2 regions of the Leifsonia sp. EB41 genome follow, and region 2 is predicted to be linked to the other one. Evidence: predicted binding sites of a transcription regulator. Region 2 holds the regulator's gene; the other holds the start of a gene.
What was found. Region 2 encodes LexA, which represses DNA repair genes until DNA is damaged. Its sites were predicted from a motif close to TCGAACANNTGTTCGA; they were not measured.
Positions count from the first base shown of each region.

Region 1: the regulator LexA is predicted to act here: its motif matches at 5,616-5,631, upstream of ABH923_RS00785 (DUF6504 family protein).

Region 1 covers NZ_JBGCCJ010000001.1:155,416-163,109, forward strand. The annotation lists gene ABH923_RS00765 (error-prone DNA polymerase) at 1-1,961, opposite strand, end outside; gene ABH923_RS00770 (DNA polymerase Y family protein) at 2,043-3,623, opposite strand; gene ABH923_RS00775 (hypothetical protein) at 3,624-4,319, opposite strand; gene ABH923_RS00780 (DUF3097 domain-containing protein) at 4,396-5,241, opposite strand; gene ABH923_RS00785 (DUF6504 family protein) at 5,306-5,596, opposite strand; gene ABH923_RS00790 (DUF1707 domain-containing protein) at 5,700-6,191, shown strand; gene ABH923_RS00795 (VIT1/CCC1 transporter family protein) at 6,257-7,357, opposite strand; gene ABH923_RS00800 (helix-turn-helix transcriptional regulator) at 7,354-7,694, opposite strand, start outside.
Region 2 covers NZ_JBGCCJ010000001.1:784,234-791,927, forward strand. The annotation lists gene hisH (imidazole glycerol phosphate synthase subunit HisH) at 1-220, opposite strand, end outside; gene hisB (imidazoleglycerol-phosphate dehydratase HisB) at 217-819, opposite strand; gene ABH923_RS03815 (histidinol-phosphate transaminase) at 816-1,940, opposite strand; gene ABH923_RS03820 (LysM peptidoglycan-binding domain-containing protein) at 2,024-2,407, opposite strand; gene lexA (transcriptional repressor LexA) at 2,643-3,314, shown strand; gene ABH923_RS03830 (metallopeptidase family protein) at 3,380-3,721, opposite strand; gene metE (5-methyltetrahydropteroyltriglutamate--homocysteine S-methyltransferase) at 3,836-6,187, opposite strand; gene ABH923_RS03840 (methylenetetrahydrofolate reductase) at 6,184-7,152, opposite strand; gene hflX (GTPase HflX) at 7,381-7,694, opposite strand, start outside.

The DNA.
Region 1 (7,694 bases), 630 kb from region 2:
CGCGGCAGCGTGCCGATCTGTGCGCGGCTCTCCACCTGGAACACCCCGATCGAGTCGGCGCGGCACAGCATGTCGTAGACGCCGGCCTCCTCCTTCGGGATGCTGTCCAGCGTCCACGCCTCGCCGAGCGTCGCCTCGATGGTGCGCATGGAGTAGTCGAGCGCGGAGAGCATCCCGAGCCCGAGCAGGTCGAACTTGACCAGGCCCATCCACGCGCAGTCGTCCTTGTCCCACTGCAGCACGGTGCGGTTCTCCATGCGGGCGTGCTCGATCGGGCACACCTCGCCGACCGGCCGGTCGGTGAGCACCATCCCGCCGGAGTGGATGCCCAGGTGCCGCGGGAACTTCAGCACCTGCTGGGCGAGGTCGACCACGGCCTCGGGGATGTCGTGCTCGTCGGTGGTGGTGACCTTGCTCCACGAGTCGATCTGCTTGCTCCAGGCGTCCTGCTGCCCGGTGGAGTGGCCGAGCGCCTTCGCCATGTCGCGCACGGCGTTCTTCGGCCGGTAGGTGATGACGTTGGCGACCTGGGCGGCGTTGTGCCTGCCGTACTTGGCGTAGACGTACTGGATGACCTCCTCGCGCCGGTCGGAGTCGAAGTCGACGTCGATGTCCGGCTCCTCCTCGCGCATGGAGGAGAGGAAGCGCTCGAACGGCAGGTCGTACTTGATCGAGTCGACCGCGGTGATCCCGAGCAGGTAGACGACCGCCGAGTTCGCCGCCGAGCCGCGGCCCTGGCAGAGGATGCCGCGCTCGCGGGCGAACCGGACGATGTCGTGGACGATGAGGAAGTAGCCGGGGAAGTCCTTGGCCTCGATCACGTCGAGCTCGCGCTCGATCCGCTCCCGCTTGGCCGGGTCGCGGTCGAGGTCGGGGTAGCGCTCCGCGGCGCCGCGCCAGGTGAGCTCGCGCAGCCAGCTCATCGGGGTGTGACCCTCCGGGACCTCCTGCTTCGGCAGTCGCGGCCGGGCGCTGCGCAGCCGGAACGCCAGGTCGTCGGCGATCTCCGCCGTGCGCTCGACGGCGCCGGGGTAGCGCGCGAACCTGGCGGCCATCTCCCGGCCGCTGCGCAGGTGGGCGGCGGCGGAGGCCGGCAGCCAGCCGTCCATCTCGTCCAGGCTGCGGCGGGCGCGCACCGCGGAGACCGCCGTCGCGAGCGGGTACTGGGCGGGCGTGGCGTAGTGGACGTTGTTGGTGGCGACGACCGGGAGGCCGAGCCGGCCGGCGATCCGGGCGAGCACGTCGTTGTCGGTGGTGTCGCGCGGGGCGCCCTGGTCGATCAGCTCCACCAGGACGTTGTCGTGGCCGAACAGCTCGGCGAGGCGGGCGACCTCCCGCTCGGCGGCGCGTTCGCCGTGCTCGGCCAGTGCGAGGCGCACGTCGCCCTTGCGGCAGCCGGTGAGCACCATCCACTCGCCGCCGGACTGCTCGGCGAGGCTCGGGAGGCCGTACACCGGCCGGCCCTTCTCCTCGCCGGCGAGCTGGCCCGCGGTGATGGCGGCGGCCAGCCGGTGGTAGCCGGGCTGCTGCCGGGCGAGGACGACGAGGTGGCTGCCCTCCGGGTCGGCCTCGCCGTTCTGCGGCCGGCTGAGCGAGAGCGACAGCTCGGCGCCGAACACGGTCTTGACGCGCTCGTAGGCCTCCGCGGCCTCGGCGAGGCGGACGACGCCGTACAGGCCGTCGTGGTCGGTGAGGGCGAGGCCGTGCAGCCGCAGCCGGGTGGCCTCCTCCAGCAGTTCCTCGGGCGCGCTGGCGCCGTCGAGGAAGCTGAAGGTGCTGTGCGTGTGCAGCTCGGCGTACGGGACGTGGCCCTCGTCCGGCTCGTCGGACATCGGCTGCGCGACGTACTTCTGCCGTTTGCGGGAGGAGGGCCGTTCCGGCTGCTCCTGCTCGCTGGTGCGGCGCCCGCTCAGCCGCCGCTCGAACTCGGCCCACGGGATCGGCGGGTTGTTCCAGCCCATCAGTCGCGTCCCCTCTGCATCCAACTGACAGGACATGCCGTCTCGACGGCCGTCCACGCGGCGTGTCCTGTCAGATAGGTGTCAGTCATAACGCGCCTCGGCGAACCAGGCGGTGCCGGTGAGGGAGAGCAGCCAGGCCGTGCCGTCGGCGTCGACGAGCTGGAAGCGGTGCATGGCGCGGGCAAGTGTCGCGTCCCACCAGCGCTCGCGCACCGGCCACGGGCCGGCCCAGGAGTCCACCGGGCGGGCGTCGCGGGCGGCGCCGGTGGGGGAGAACGCCGCGATCGGCGCGGTGACGTCGCCGCGGTCGGTGACCTCCACCGTCTCCCCGGACGCGTTCAGCACCGCCACCGGCCGCGGCACCTCGAACACGGTGGAGGGCGCCGGCGCTGGCAGCGACCCCGGCCAGGGCCGGTCGGAGCGGGCGACGCCCACCGGCCGGTCGCCCCACGGCACGAGCACCTGCCGGTCGGACAGCGCCCGGCCGCCGCCGATCGTCGCGGTGACGACGGCGTCGTGGCCGAGCATGCCCTGCACACGGGTGAGGCCGTGGTGGATGCGCTCGTCCGCCCCGCCGCCCCACAGACCGTCCTCGTGGTGGCCGATGTCGTCCACGGCCTCCGGGGCGACCGCGACCTTGGCGATCGGCGAGGCGAGCCCGGAGTCGATGGAGCCGGAGCCCTGCAGCTGCCAGCGCACCCGGTCGACCACGTCGGAGGCCGAGAACAGCCGGGGGTGCTGCCAGCTCCGCTCGCTCACCCTGCCGCGCTCGTCGGTGACCTCGATGCGCAGCGACGTGCACACCAGCCCCGCTTTGGTGAGCCCGGCCACGAACTGCTCGGCCGTGCCGCGGAACGCGAACGTCACCTGATCGACCCGGTCGAGGGGAGGCTCGAACTCGATCGCCCTGTCCAGGACCTTCGGCGGGGTGCGCGGCACCACGGCGGCGCCGTCCATCCCGCTGGCGAGGTCGTGGGCGTGCTCGCCGCGCTCCCCGAACCGCTCCCGGACGTCCAGCCGGTCGAGCCGGGCCAGGTCGCCGAGGGTGCGCAGGCCGAGCCGGCGCAGCAGCGGGGTGAGCTCGGTGAGGCCGAGCTGGGCGACCGGCAGCGGGGCGAGGAAGGCGGGGGAGCCGCCGGGAGGGATGATGCGGACGCGGGGCGCGGTCTGCGCGACCCCCGTCGAGCGTGCCGCCTGCTCGGCGGCGAACGGCCCGTCGGCGATCCCGATCCGCACATCGCCGAGCGCGAGGCCGAGCTCGTCCTCCAGCCCTTCCAGGCAGCGCAGCAGCTCGGCGGCCGCAGCCTCCTCGCCGCCGTAGTAGCGCGCGGGACCGCGCGCCCGCAGCACGCAGGTGCCCGGCCGCACCGCCTGGACGCCCGGCGTGATCTCCTCGATGGCGGTCAGCACCGGCTCGAAGGCGCGCGCGTCCAGCACCGGGTCGTAGAGGACGATCTCCAGCTGCGGGCAGCGCGACTGCGCCTCCCTGACCCGCAGCCCGCGGGTGACGCCGTCGGCGCGGGCGTGGGAGGAGCAGGCGAACACCATCCCCTTCTCGACCAGCGCCAGCGGCACCTCGGCCGGCAGCTCGAGACGCTGCCGGGCGGCGATCACCGGCCAGTCGGGGCACCAGAGCACGATCGCGCGGGTGACCTGCCGCATCTAACTCACCGCCTCCAGGCGCGTGGGCGCGGAGGCCCGGAACGTCTCGTCGACCGCGGGCAGCCAGAGCTCGGCCCTGCGCCGCGGTCCCGCCCCGCCGCGCGGCGCGGCCTCCACCGTCACCCGCCGGGCGGAGAGGTAGCCGGCGCCGGCGGCCAGGCCGTCCCAGCCGCTGCGGACGACGGAGAGCGCCGCCTCCGCCTGCGGCCAGTCGCCGGCGACGACGAGCGTGGCCTCCCGCTGCCGCAGCCGCGCGGTCAGCCGGGCGACGTCGCCGCTCTTCGGGCGCTCCGGGGGCGCGACGGCGATCACGCCGAGCACGTCGGCCATCGCGGCGGTGACGGTCAGCCACTGCTCCCCGGGATGCGGCACCAGCACGAGCCGCTCCAGGTCGATGCCGAACCGCCCGGCGGCCTCCGCCCCGAAGTCGGGCATGCCGACCACCCCGCACCAGGCGCCCGCGGCGCTCGGCCCGGCGAGCATCGCCATCAGGAGCGTGGTGGAGCCGTGCACCGTGTAGGCGGCGCCGGCCTTCAGCGCCCCGCCGGGCAGCAGCGCGGCGAGCGCGGGATGCGTCTCCAGCCGCCGCGCGTCGAGCTTCGTCGCCTGCATCTGCCGGATGCGCGACTGCAGCTCGTGCACCTGCGCCCGGTCGGCGACCGGGTCGGGGAAGGCGGGTGCGACGGCAAGGGACATACCTCTATTTTCGAACACATGTTCGAATACCGCAAATGTATTCTGGTGCGCTGAAGTGCGCGGCCGCGTTCGCCTTCTAGCGGGAGACGGGCTCCGTCACGAAGTCGATCAGCCGCTCCACCCGCCCGAGCAGCTCCGGCTCCAGGTCGGCGAACGTCCGCACGCGGCCGAGGATGAGCTTCCAGGCCCGCGCGATGTCCGCCTGCGTCTCGTGCGGCAGCCCGAGCGCCGCGCAGATGCCGTGCTTCCACTCGACGGAACGGGGGATCGGCGGCCAGGCCTCCAGCCCGACCCGCGCGGGTTTCACGGCCTGCCAGATGTCGATGTAGGGGTGGCCGACGACGAGCACGTGCGCGCCGAACGGGCCGCGGGCGACCTTCTCGGCGATCCGGCTCTCCTTGGACCCGGGGACCAGGTGGTCGACCAGCACACCGACGCGGCGGCCGCGGTCCGGCGCGAACTCGCGCACGATCGCGTCCAGGTCGTCCACGCCCTCCAGGTACTCGACGACGACGCCCTCCACCCGGAGGTCGTCGCCCCAGACGCGCTCCACCAGCTCGGCGTCGTGCCGGCCCTCCACGAAGATGCGGCTGGCCCGGGCGACGCGCGCCTTCTGCTCGCCGACGGCGAAGGAGCCGGAGGCCGTGCGACCGCGACCGGCCGGCGCGCGGCTCGGCACGACCAGCTTCACGGCCTCCCCGTCGATCAGGAAGGAGGAGCCGATCGGGAAGACGCGCTTCGCCCCGAAGTAGTCCTCCAGCTCGACGGTCTGCGCCTCCAGCCGGACGATCGCGCCGCAGAAACCGGTGCCGGCCTCCTCGACCACGAGGTCGCGCACGGCCTCCACGGTCGGGAGGGTCTTGCGGCCGGCGTTCTTCCAGTCGGAGGCCAGCACATCGGAGCCGTAGCGGTCGTCGTCCATCACGTTGAGAGAGGCTAGGGGATGGGTGGGGTCGGAGGGCGGAGGCTCCCCGCTGGCGGGTGGATCAATCGAAGATCCGCACCAGCCGCCAGCTCCGGTCGTCCGCGTCGTGCCGCACGTCGAACACGTGCGCCACCCCGCCGTCGCTGGTGGCCTGGAACCGCCAGCCGCCGATCTCCCGCGGAAGCGCCCCGACGCCGTACCGGTGTTCGCCGAAGGGCCGCCACCATGCGCAGATCTCCGCCCACACGGTCGGGGTGTCGCTCACCCGGTAGCGGGTGGAACGCCAGACCAGGCGGGTCGGGATGCCGTCCTCGGTGGTCCACACGGCCACCGCCTCGTCGATGTCGGTCATGAGCGCAGGTTCCTCTCGATCGAACGTATGTTCGAAATGCAAGTGTAAACCTGCGCACCGACGGAGTGCACCGTGAATACGGTCCGCCTGCCATACTGACCGCATGACAGACTTCGGGGATCCGTCGAACGCGTCGTTGCGCCTCAGCCACGACGAACGGGAGCGCGCCGTCGCGGCGCTGCAGTCGCACGCCGCGCAGGGGAGGCTGAGCGAGGCCGAGCTGCAGGCGCGCGTCGCCGCCGCACGGTCGGCCGTCACGCGCGGCGACCTCCAGCCGTTGTTCTCCGACCTTCCCGGTGTGCTGCACCTGGACGGCGAGGGCGCCGCACCGACCACGCCGGCCGCCGCCGCGTGGCAGGCGTCGCAGCCCGGGCCGAGCACGTGGGGCTACCCGCCGGCGCCCGGGGAGCACGGCCGGACGGTCAGCCGCTGGGGGCTGCTCGTCGTCTCGATCATGCCGTTCGTCGCGGTCATCCTGTTCTTCCTGACCGGGATGGCCTGGGGCTACGCGTACAGCTGGCTGTGGTTCCTGCTCATCCCGCTCGCCGGCGCTCTGGTGTACGGCGTCGACGGGGGAGACCGCAGGAGGCGCTGACATTCGTCACGAATGTCGACTCTGACGGCGCCATTCACCGCATTCGGCACGAATGTGCGAGCGCGTCAGCCGACGGTGGCGCCGAAGAGCAGCCCCAGCAGGTAGGTGGCGCCCGCGGCGCCGTAGCCGATCGCGAGCTGCCGAAGCGCGCGTTTCAGCGGCGACGCACCCGACAGCAGTCCCACGATCGCGCCGGTCCCGAGCAGCACCAGGCCGACGAGGATGGCGGCCACCACGATCGCGGCCGTGCCGGTCAGCCCGAAGATGAACGGCAGGATCGGGATGAGCGCTCCGGAGGCGAAGAAGCAGAAGCTCGACACGGCGGCGCTCCAGCCGTTGCCGACGGCCTCGTGGTCGTCCTCCGTTGCGCCGGGCACCGCGACCGGCGACGTGTAGGCGCCGAGCGTCGTCAGCACCTGGTGCGCGTGCTCCTGGGCCTCCGCCTGATCCATGCCGCGCGCGCGGTAGACGAGGGTCAGCTCGTTCGCGTCCACGTCGAGGTGGGACAGCGCCGAGCTGGTCGCCGGGTTCGGGCTGGAGGCCTCCAGGAGCTCGCGCTGCGACCGCACGGACACGTACTCGCCCGCGCCCATCGACAGCGCGCCGGCGAGGAGGCCGGAGACGCCGGTGAGCAGCACGACGTGGCTCGGGACGCCGCTCGCGGCAACGCCGAGGACGAGCGCCAGGTTGCTGACCAGGCCGTCGTTGGCGCCGAACACGGCCGCGCGGAACGTCCCGGAGAGCCGCTGCCTGCCGCGGGCGGCGAGCGCGCGCACGACTTCTTCATGCACCTGCTCGTCCGCCGCCATCTGCGGCGTGGCGTCGGCGTCGTCCGCGTACGGCGAGCGCGCCTCCGCCCGCTGTGCGAGTGCGAGCACGAACACCGAGCCGAACCGGCGGGCCAGGAAGCCGAGCATCCTGGTGCGGATGTCGCCGCGCAGCGGGCGGCCGACCTGGTCGCCGAGGAGGTCGAGCCAGTGCTGCTCGTGGCGGCGCTCGGCCTCCGCGAGCGCGAGCAGGATCTCCCGCTCCTCGCCCTCCCGGCGGCCGGCGAGGTCGCGGTAGACGGCGGCCTCCGCGCGCTCGTCGGCCAGGTACTGGCGCCAGCGCTTGATGTCGGCATGCGTCGAGGTGCGCGGGATGGGGGAGGGCTCGGGGGTGCTCATCGGGTGACGAGTCTACCGGCGGCCGCGAACCGGTCGCCCCAGACGGCGGCCAGCTCGCGGACTTCGGGAGGCCCGTCGATGGTGAACGGCGCGGCGACCGCTGCGAGGCCGAACAGGGCCCACTCGGGGGAGTCCGCGGTGATGCGCACGCGGGTGCGCGCCGTCCCGTCCGCCGCCGGCGCCTCCGGCTCTGCCTCCGCCCAGCGTCCGATGGCCCGCTCCACGTCGGCGAGCGGAGCGGCGACCACGGCGTCCACGACGAGGGACTCGACCGCCCCGGCGAGCGACTCCCGCACGTATTCGGCGGCGTCGGCGGCCGGCAGGGTCCGTGGCCGGA
Region 2 (7,694 bases):
CGAGCCTGCGGTCGATGACCTCGTCGCCGTGCGAGCGGCGCAGCGCCTCCGCGACCGCGGCGAACGCCCCGACGCCGGGGACGAACAGGCCGTCGGCCTCCTGCGCGCGGCGGCGGTTGCCGGTGAGCTCGACGTTCGCCCCTGCGGCCTCCAGCGCCTTGACCGCGGAGTGGACGTTGCCCGTCCCGTAGTCGAAGACGACGACGTCGGGTGCGCTCACAGCGCGCCCTTGGTCGACGGGATGCCGGACACCAGCGGGTCGAGCGCCTTCGCCTGCCGGAACGCGCGCGCGAACGCCTTGAACTCGGCTTCCGCGATGTGGTGCGGGTCCCGTCCGCCGACCACCGTGACGTGCACGGTCAGCCCGGCGTTGAACGCGATCGCCTCGAACACGTGCCGCACCATCGACCCGGTGAAGTGCCCGCCGATCAGGTGGAACTCGAACCCCGCCGGCTCGCCGCCGTGCACCAGGTAGGGGCGTCCGGAGATGTCGACGACGGCCTGCACGAGCGCCTCGTCGAGCGGGACGAGGGCGTCGCCGTAACGGGAGATGCCCGCCTTGTCGCCGAGTGCCTTCTTGATGGCCTGGCCGAGGACGATGGCGACGTCCTCCACGGTGTGGTGCACGTCGATGTCGGTGTCGCCGCTCGCCCGCACCGTCAGGTCGGTGAGCGAGTGCTTGGCGAACGCGGTCAGCAGGTGGTCGTAGAACGGGACCGACGTGTGGATGTCGGACGCCCCGGTGCCGTCGAGGTCGAGGCTGAGCTCGATGCTCGACTCGCTGGTCGCGCGCTGAAGCTGGGCGGTCCGATTCGTCATGACTGCGAGCTTACCGACTGGGCGGAGGCCGCCACCGATCCGGACGGGCGGCCGAGGGAGCGCAGCGCCTCCAGGAACGCGGTCGTCTCGGTCTCGGTGCCCGCGGTGACCCGGAGGTGGTTCGGGATGCCGACGTCGCGGATGAGCACGCCGCGCTCCAGCAGCGCCTCAAATACCGCGTGCGGGTCGTCCACGCCGCCGAACAGCACGAAGTTGCTGCCGCTGCGGTGCGGGAGGTAGCCGAGCTCGGCCAACTCCGCCACGAGCCGGTCGCGCTGTCCGCGGATCTCGCCGACCATCGCGAGCATCTCGTCCGCGTGCGCGAGCGCCCCGAGGGCGGCGGCCTGCGTGAGCGCGGACAGGTGGTACGGCAGCCGCACCAGCCGCAGCGCGTCGACCACCGCGGGATCGGCGGCCAGGTAGCCGACCCGCGCCCCCGCGAACGCGAAGGCCTTGCTCATCGTGCGCGAGATGAGCAGCCGCTCCCGGCCCGGGAGCAGCGTGAGTGCCGACGGCTCGCCGTCCGGCATGAACTCGGCGTACGCCTCGTCCACGATCACGATGCCGCGCGCCGCGGTGTAGACGGCCTCGATCGTCTCGAGCGAGAGCGGTGTGCCCGTCGGGTTGTTCGGCGAGCAGAGGATGACGATGTCCGGATCGTGCTCCCGCACGGCGGCCGCCGCCGTCTCCGGCGACAGCTCGAAGTCGGCATCGCGCCCCGCCGCGATCCAGCTCGTCCCGGTCCCGGAGGCCAGCAGCGGATACATGGAGTACGTGGGGGCGAACCCGAGGAGGCTGCGCCCCGGCCCGCCGAACGCCTGAAGGATGTGCTGCAGCACCTCATTGGACCCGTTCGCGGCCCAGACCTGCTCGCCCGCGAGCCCGTGTCCGAGGTAGCGGGCGAACGCCTCCCGCAGCTCCGTGAACTCGCGGTCGGGGTAGCGGTTCACCCCCGTCACCGCGACGGCGACCCGCGCGACGATGTCGGCCGCGACGTCCTCCGGAACCGGATGCGTGTTCTCGTTCACGTTCAACGCGACGGGCACGACCTTCTGCGGCGCCCCGTACGGGGTGCGACCGCGCAGGTCATCACGGATCGGAAGATCGGAGAGGGAGGTCACCCCTCAATGGTAGCCAGCACCACTGAACGCTTCTGCCGTGTGACGCTCCGCTGCGCCCCGACTCGGCCGCAGCGCCACCGCCCCTACTTGGCGTCGTACTGCGTCGGGATGGCCAGCTGCTGTCCCGGGGTCACGACCGCCGACGACAGCCCGTTGAGGTTCACCAGGTCGGCGATCACATCACGCGGGTCCGCGTTCGGCGCGATCCGCGACGCCACCGACCACAGCGAGTCCCCCGACTGCACCGTCACGTAGTGGAAGGTCACGTGCGTCTGCTCCCCCATGGCCGCCGCACCTCCTCCGTTGAGCGCGAACACCATCGCCCCGATCACGATCGGCAGCGCGACGAGCATCGTCAGCACGACCCGTCCGCGCCGCGTGAGCCGCAGCCGAACACGTCCGGCAGCCTGCGCGCCGCTCGCGCCGACGTTGTTCATCCCAACGTTGTGCATAACCACTGCGCTCATGTCGTGACCTCCAAAGGCTTCGGTCGAAGCTCTGTTCCGAATATATCTTCGAATGTTCGAGACCGCAATCCTCGTCCGGCCGAAAAAACTGGCATGTATTTCGAGACACACTCGAACACATGTTTGTCGGGCAGCCGTACTGTGGATACAGTTTCGATTGTCTGGATGTAAGACAACCAGGCACCACCGACATTCGGTTCCCCCGGGTGACGGCGACGGTCACGAAGGGACGAGCGTGTCGAACGAGAACCAGGCTCCGCGCACGCGGCGCCGCAAGAACCTCAGCGAGAAGCAGCTCGCCATCCTCGACGTGATCCAGCGGTCCGTGAGCACGCGGGGCTACCCGCCGAGCATGCGCGAGATCGGCGACGCCGTCGGCCTGTCCAGCCTCTCGTCCGTCACCCACCAGCTCAATCAGCTCGAGCTGAGCGGCTACCTTCGCCGTGACCCGAACCGGCCGCGCGCGCTGGAGATCCTCATCGACGTCCCGTCGGCCGCCGCACCCGATTTCGAGAACCAGACCCCGGTCGGCGACGCCGCGATGGTCCCGCTGGTCGGCCGCATCGCCGCCGGCGTCCCGATCACCGCCGAGCAGCAGGTGGAGGAGGTCTTCCCGCTCCCGCGCCAGCTCGTGGGCAACGGCGAGCTCTTCATGCTCAAGGTGGTCGGCGAGTCCATGATCGACGCCGCCATCTGCGACGGCGACTGGGTGGTCGTCCGCACCCAGAACACGGCGGAGAACGGCGACATCGTCGCGGCCATGCTCGACGAGGAGGCCACCGTCAAGGTGTTCCGCCAGCGCGACGGCCACACCTGGCTGCTCCCCCGCAACTCGAACTTCGAGCCGATCCTGGGGGACTACTCGACCATCCTCGGCAAAGTCGTCGCCGTGCTCCGCGCCGTCTGACCCGATCTACCTGACACGACACGCCGTCTCGGCCCGCGCTGAGGCGGCGTGTCCTGTCAGTTGGATCACGCCCAGCCGAGCTCCTGGAGGCGGGCGTCGTCCAGGCCGAAGTAGTGGCCGATCTCGTGCACGAGCGTGATCCGCACGCGGGCGCGCAGTTGCTCGACGGTCTCGCAGCTCGCCTCGAGGTTGTTGCGGAACAGCGTGATCCGGTCCGGCAGCTCACCGAACCCGTAGACCCCGCGCCGCGTCAGCGGATGCCCGGTGTACAGCCCGTACAGCCGCGGCCGCGCACCGGGCGGCTGGTCCTGGATGATGATCGCCACGTTCTCCAGCGGCCGCACCATGTCATCCGGCAGGCTGTCGTACACATCGTCCACCAGCGCATCGAACTCGTCGTCGGCCATTTTCACCGTAAGCTCCGTCGGACCATGCGCTCATCATCCCCGAACGGGCGGAGGCCGCGCTCCCCCGTCCGCGCACAGCGGAACGGGACAGCGCGGCCTCGCCGGCAGGACGGATCAGGCCGTGACGCCGACCCGCTCCCGCACGTCGCGGGTCGCCGCGAGGATGTTGCGCAGCGACGCCACCGTCTCGTCGTACCCGCGGGTCTTGAGCCCGCAGTCCGGGTTCACCCAGAGCTGACGGCCCGGGATGGCGCTGAGCGCCGTCTCCAGCAGCTCGGTCACCTCGGCGACCGACGGCACGCGCGGCGAGTGGATGTCGTAGACGCCCGGGCCGATGCCGTGCTCGAAGCCGGAGCGCTGGATGTCGTGGACGACCTCCATGCGGCTGCGCGCCGCCTCGATGCTGGTCACGTCCGCGTCCAGGTTGCGGATCGCGTCGATTACCACGCCGAACTCCGAGTAGCAGAGGTGCGTGTGGATCTGCGTCGCGTCCGCCACCCCGGAGGTCGCGAGCCGGAACGAGCCCACCGACCAGTCCAGGTACGCGGCCTGGTCGGCGCGCTTGAGCGGCAGCAGCTCACGCAGCGCCGGCTCGTCCACCTGCACGACGCGGATGCCCGCGGCCTCCAGGTCGGCGATCTCGTCGCGGAGGGCAAGGGCGACCTGCCGCGCGGTCTCGCCGAGCGGCTGGTCGTCGCGCACGAACGACCAGGCGAGGATCGTGACCGGGCCGGTCAGCATGCCCTTGACCGGCTTCTCGGTCAGCGTCTGGGTGTACGTCGACCAGTCCACCGTGATCGGCTTCGGCCGGGACACGTCGCCCCAGAGGATCGACGGGCGCGTGCAGCGCGAACCGTACGACTGCACCCAGCCGTTGCGGGTCACCGCGAACCCGTCCAGGTTCTCGGCGAAGTACTGCACCATGTCGTTGCGCTCCGGCTCGCCGTGCACGATCACGTCGAGGCCGATCTCCTCCTGGAGGTCGACGACGCGCTTGATCTCCGCCTGCATGCGGCCGAGGTACTCCGCCTCGTCGATGACGCCGGCGACCAGCTGGGCGCGCGAGCGGCGGATGTCCGCGGTCTGCGGGAAGGACCCGATCGTGGTCGTCGGCAGGAACGGCAGGTGCAGCGCCTCGTCCTGCGCCGCCTGACGCGCGCCGTACTCGCCGCGGCGGAAGTCCGCCCGGGTCAGCGCGGCCTCCCGCGAGCGCACGGCATCGACCCGCACGCCCGGGGCGGAGGCACGGTCCGCGAGCGCCGCGGTCGCCGCGGTGAGCTCGTCCTGCACAGCCTCATGGCCGTCCACGATGCCGCGCGCCAGCACGGCGACCTGTCCGACCTTCTGGTCCGCGAACGCGAGCCAGGTCTTCAGGCGCGCGTCGAGGTCCGGCTCGTCGTCCACGTCGTGCGGGACGTGCTGCAGGGAGGTGGAGGTCGACACCGCGACGTCGGGGCTCAGCGAGAGCAGCTCGGTCAGCGTCCCGAAGGCCGCCTCCAGGTCGCCGCGCCAGATGTTGTGGCCGTCGATCACACCGCCGACGATGGTCTTGCCCGCGAGCGCGGTGCGGGTGGCGGCGTCGAGCCCGGCCGGGACGCTGCCCCTCACCAGGTCGAGGGAGATCGCCTCGACGGGCGAACCGGCGAGCACGGGGAGGGCGTCGTCCAGGCTGCCGTAGGGAGCCGCGACGAAGATCGCTGGGCGCTCGGCCGCGCCGCCCAGCTCGGCGTAGGCGACACGGACAGCGTCCAGCACCTCGGTGCGCGGCTCGTCGATGCTCTCGGAGACGAGCGCAGGCTCGTCGAGCTGCACCCACGGCGCGCCCGCCGCGGCCAGGCGGGCCAGCAGCTCGCGGTAGACCGGCAGCAGGTCGCCGAGCCGCGACAGCGGCCGGAAGCCCTCCGGCGCCTCGTCGCTAGCCTTGCTCAGCAGCAGGAAGGTGACCGGGCCGACGATCACCGGGCGGGTGACGTACCCGGCGGCGCGGGCCTCCTCGAACTCCCGGACGATGCGGTCGGACGCGAGCCGGAAGGCCGTCTCGGGACCGAGCTCGGGCACGAGGTAGTGGTAGTTGGAGTCGAACCACTTGGTCATCTCCAGCGGGGCCTTGTCGCCCTCGCCGCGGGCGATGGTGAAGTAGCCGGCCAGGTCGACAGAGCCGTCCGCCGCGGCGAGCCCGGCGAACCGGGACGGGATGGCGCCGACGGTCACAGCGGCGTCGAGCACCTGGTCGTAGAAGCTGAAGCTCTCCGGGATCGCGGCGTCGTCGCGGCCGAGCCCGAGCGCGGCGAGCCGCTCCCGGGTGGTGGCGCGCAGCGCGGCGGCCGTGGCCTCCAGCTCCTCGGCGGTGGTCTGCCCGGCCCAGAACGCCTCGACGGCCTTCTTGAGCTCACGGCGCCGGCCGATGCGCGGGTAGCCGATGATGGTGCCCACCGGGAAGGCGGAACGGGTGGTGGTGTCGGTCATGCGGGGTCGCCTGCTTTCTGCGAGGGGGTGGAGGTGGTCGATGTGGCCGGGTCCAGCAGCCCGACCCTCTCGAGGACCGAGAGGACGGCGGAGTGCTGGTTGAACGTGTAGAGGTGGATGCCGGGGGCGCCGCCGTCGAGCAGCCGCTGCGCCAGGCGCGCCGTCCACTCGATGCCGAGCTCGCGGCGGCCCTCGTCGTCCGGCTCGACCTCGAGCTGGATGGCGAGGTCGCTCGGGAGGTCCTCGCCGCTGAGCTCCAGCATCCGCGCGAGCCGCGCGGGCGAGGTGACCGGCATGATGCCGGGGAGGATGGGGAAGGCCACGCCGGCCTCCTTCGCCCGCTGCGCGAACGAGAGGTAGTCCTCGGCGTGGAAGAAGAGCTGCGTGATCCCGAGATTCGCGCCGGCCGCCTGCTTGGCGAGCAGGGCGTCGATGTCCTGCGACACGGACCGGGACGGGTGCCCGTGCGGGAACGCCGCGACCGCGATCTGCACGTGCTCGCGCTGCGAGAGCACGGCCTGCGCTCGCAGCCCCGGCACGGGGAGCGCGTCGTACGGGACGCGCTCGGCCTGCACCCGGTGAATGAGCTGCACGAGTTCCGCGGAGCTCTTGATATCGCCCAGGCCGTCGTCCCCGGGCTCGAGGCCCGCGGGCGGGTCGCCGCGCACCGCCAGGAAGCGCCGGATGCCGGCGTCCAGGAACTCGCGGATCAGCCGGTTCGCCTCGGTGTGCGTCGACCCGACGCAGGTCAGGTGCGCCATCGGGCTGACATCGGTCTGCTCCAGGATGTAGCGGAGCACCTCCAGCGACGACGACCGGGAAGAGCCGTTGGCCCCGTAGGTCACCGAGATGAAGTCGGGACCGGCGGCGGCGAGGCGGTCGATCGTCGCGGGCAGCGCGGCTGCGGCGCGTTCATTGCGCGGCGGGTACAGTTCGAATGAGAACCGCGCGTCGGTACAGTCCATGATTCCTCGGGTGTCGATCAGCGTCACAGGCGGCCTCCTCCGGTCGACGTCGGAACGTCGATATGGAGGGGGCGGGCGGGTGCCGGGCTCGGCTGTCGCACCACGTCAGCGGTCGCCCGCTTCGGTTGTGTAGGCACAGTAACAACGACGGAGGCCGGGCGGAACCCGCTGCGTCATCTGGCGACACAGTGGTTCCGCCCGGCCTCTTCTGCCGGCTTCTCGCCCGCTCTAGACGGCGAACGGCTCGAACACGGACTGGTACTCGGGCATGATCCGCGCCCGCACGCGCGTGCCGTCCTCCACGTACTCGGTGGAGAGCACGCGGCCGCGCTCGTGCAGCGCAGAGATGAGGTCGCCGCGGTCGTACGGGACGACGAGCTCCACCTCGACGGACGGGTCCGGCAGCAGGCGCGCGATCGCGGCGAGCACCTCGTCGATGCCCTCACCGGTCCGGGCGGACGCGAAGATCGCGCCCGGCTCCAGGCCGCGCAGCACGAGCCGGTCGTCGGCCGGGATGAGGTCGGCCTTGTTGAACACCACGA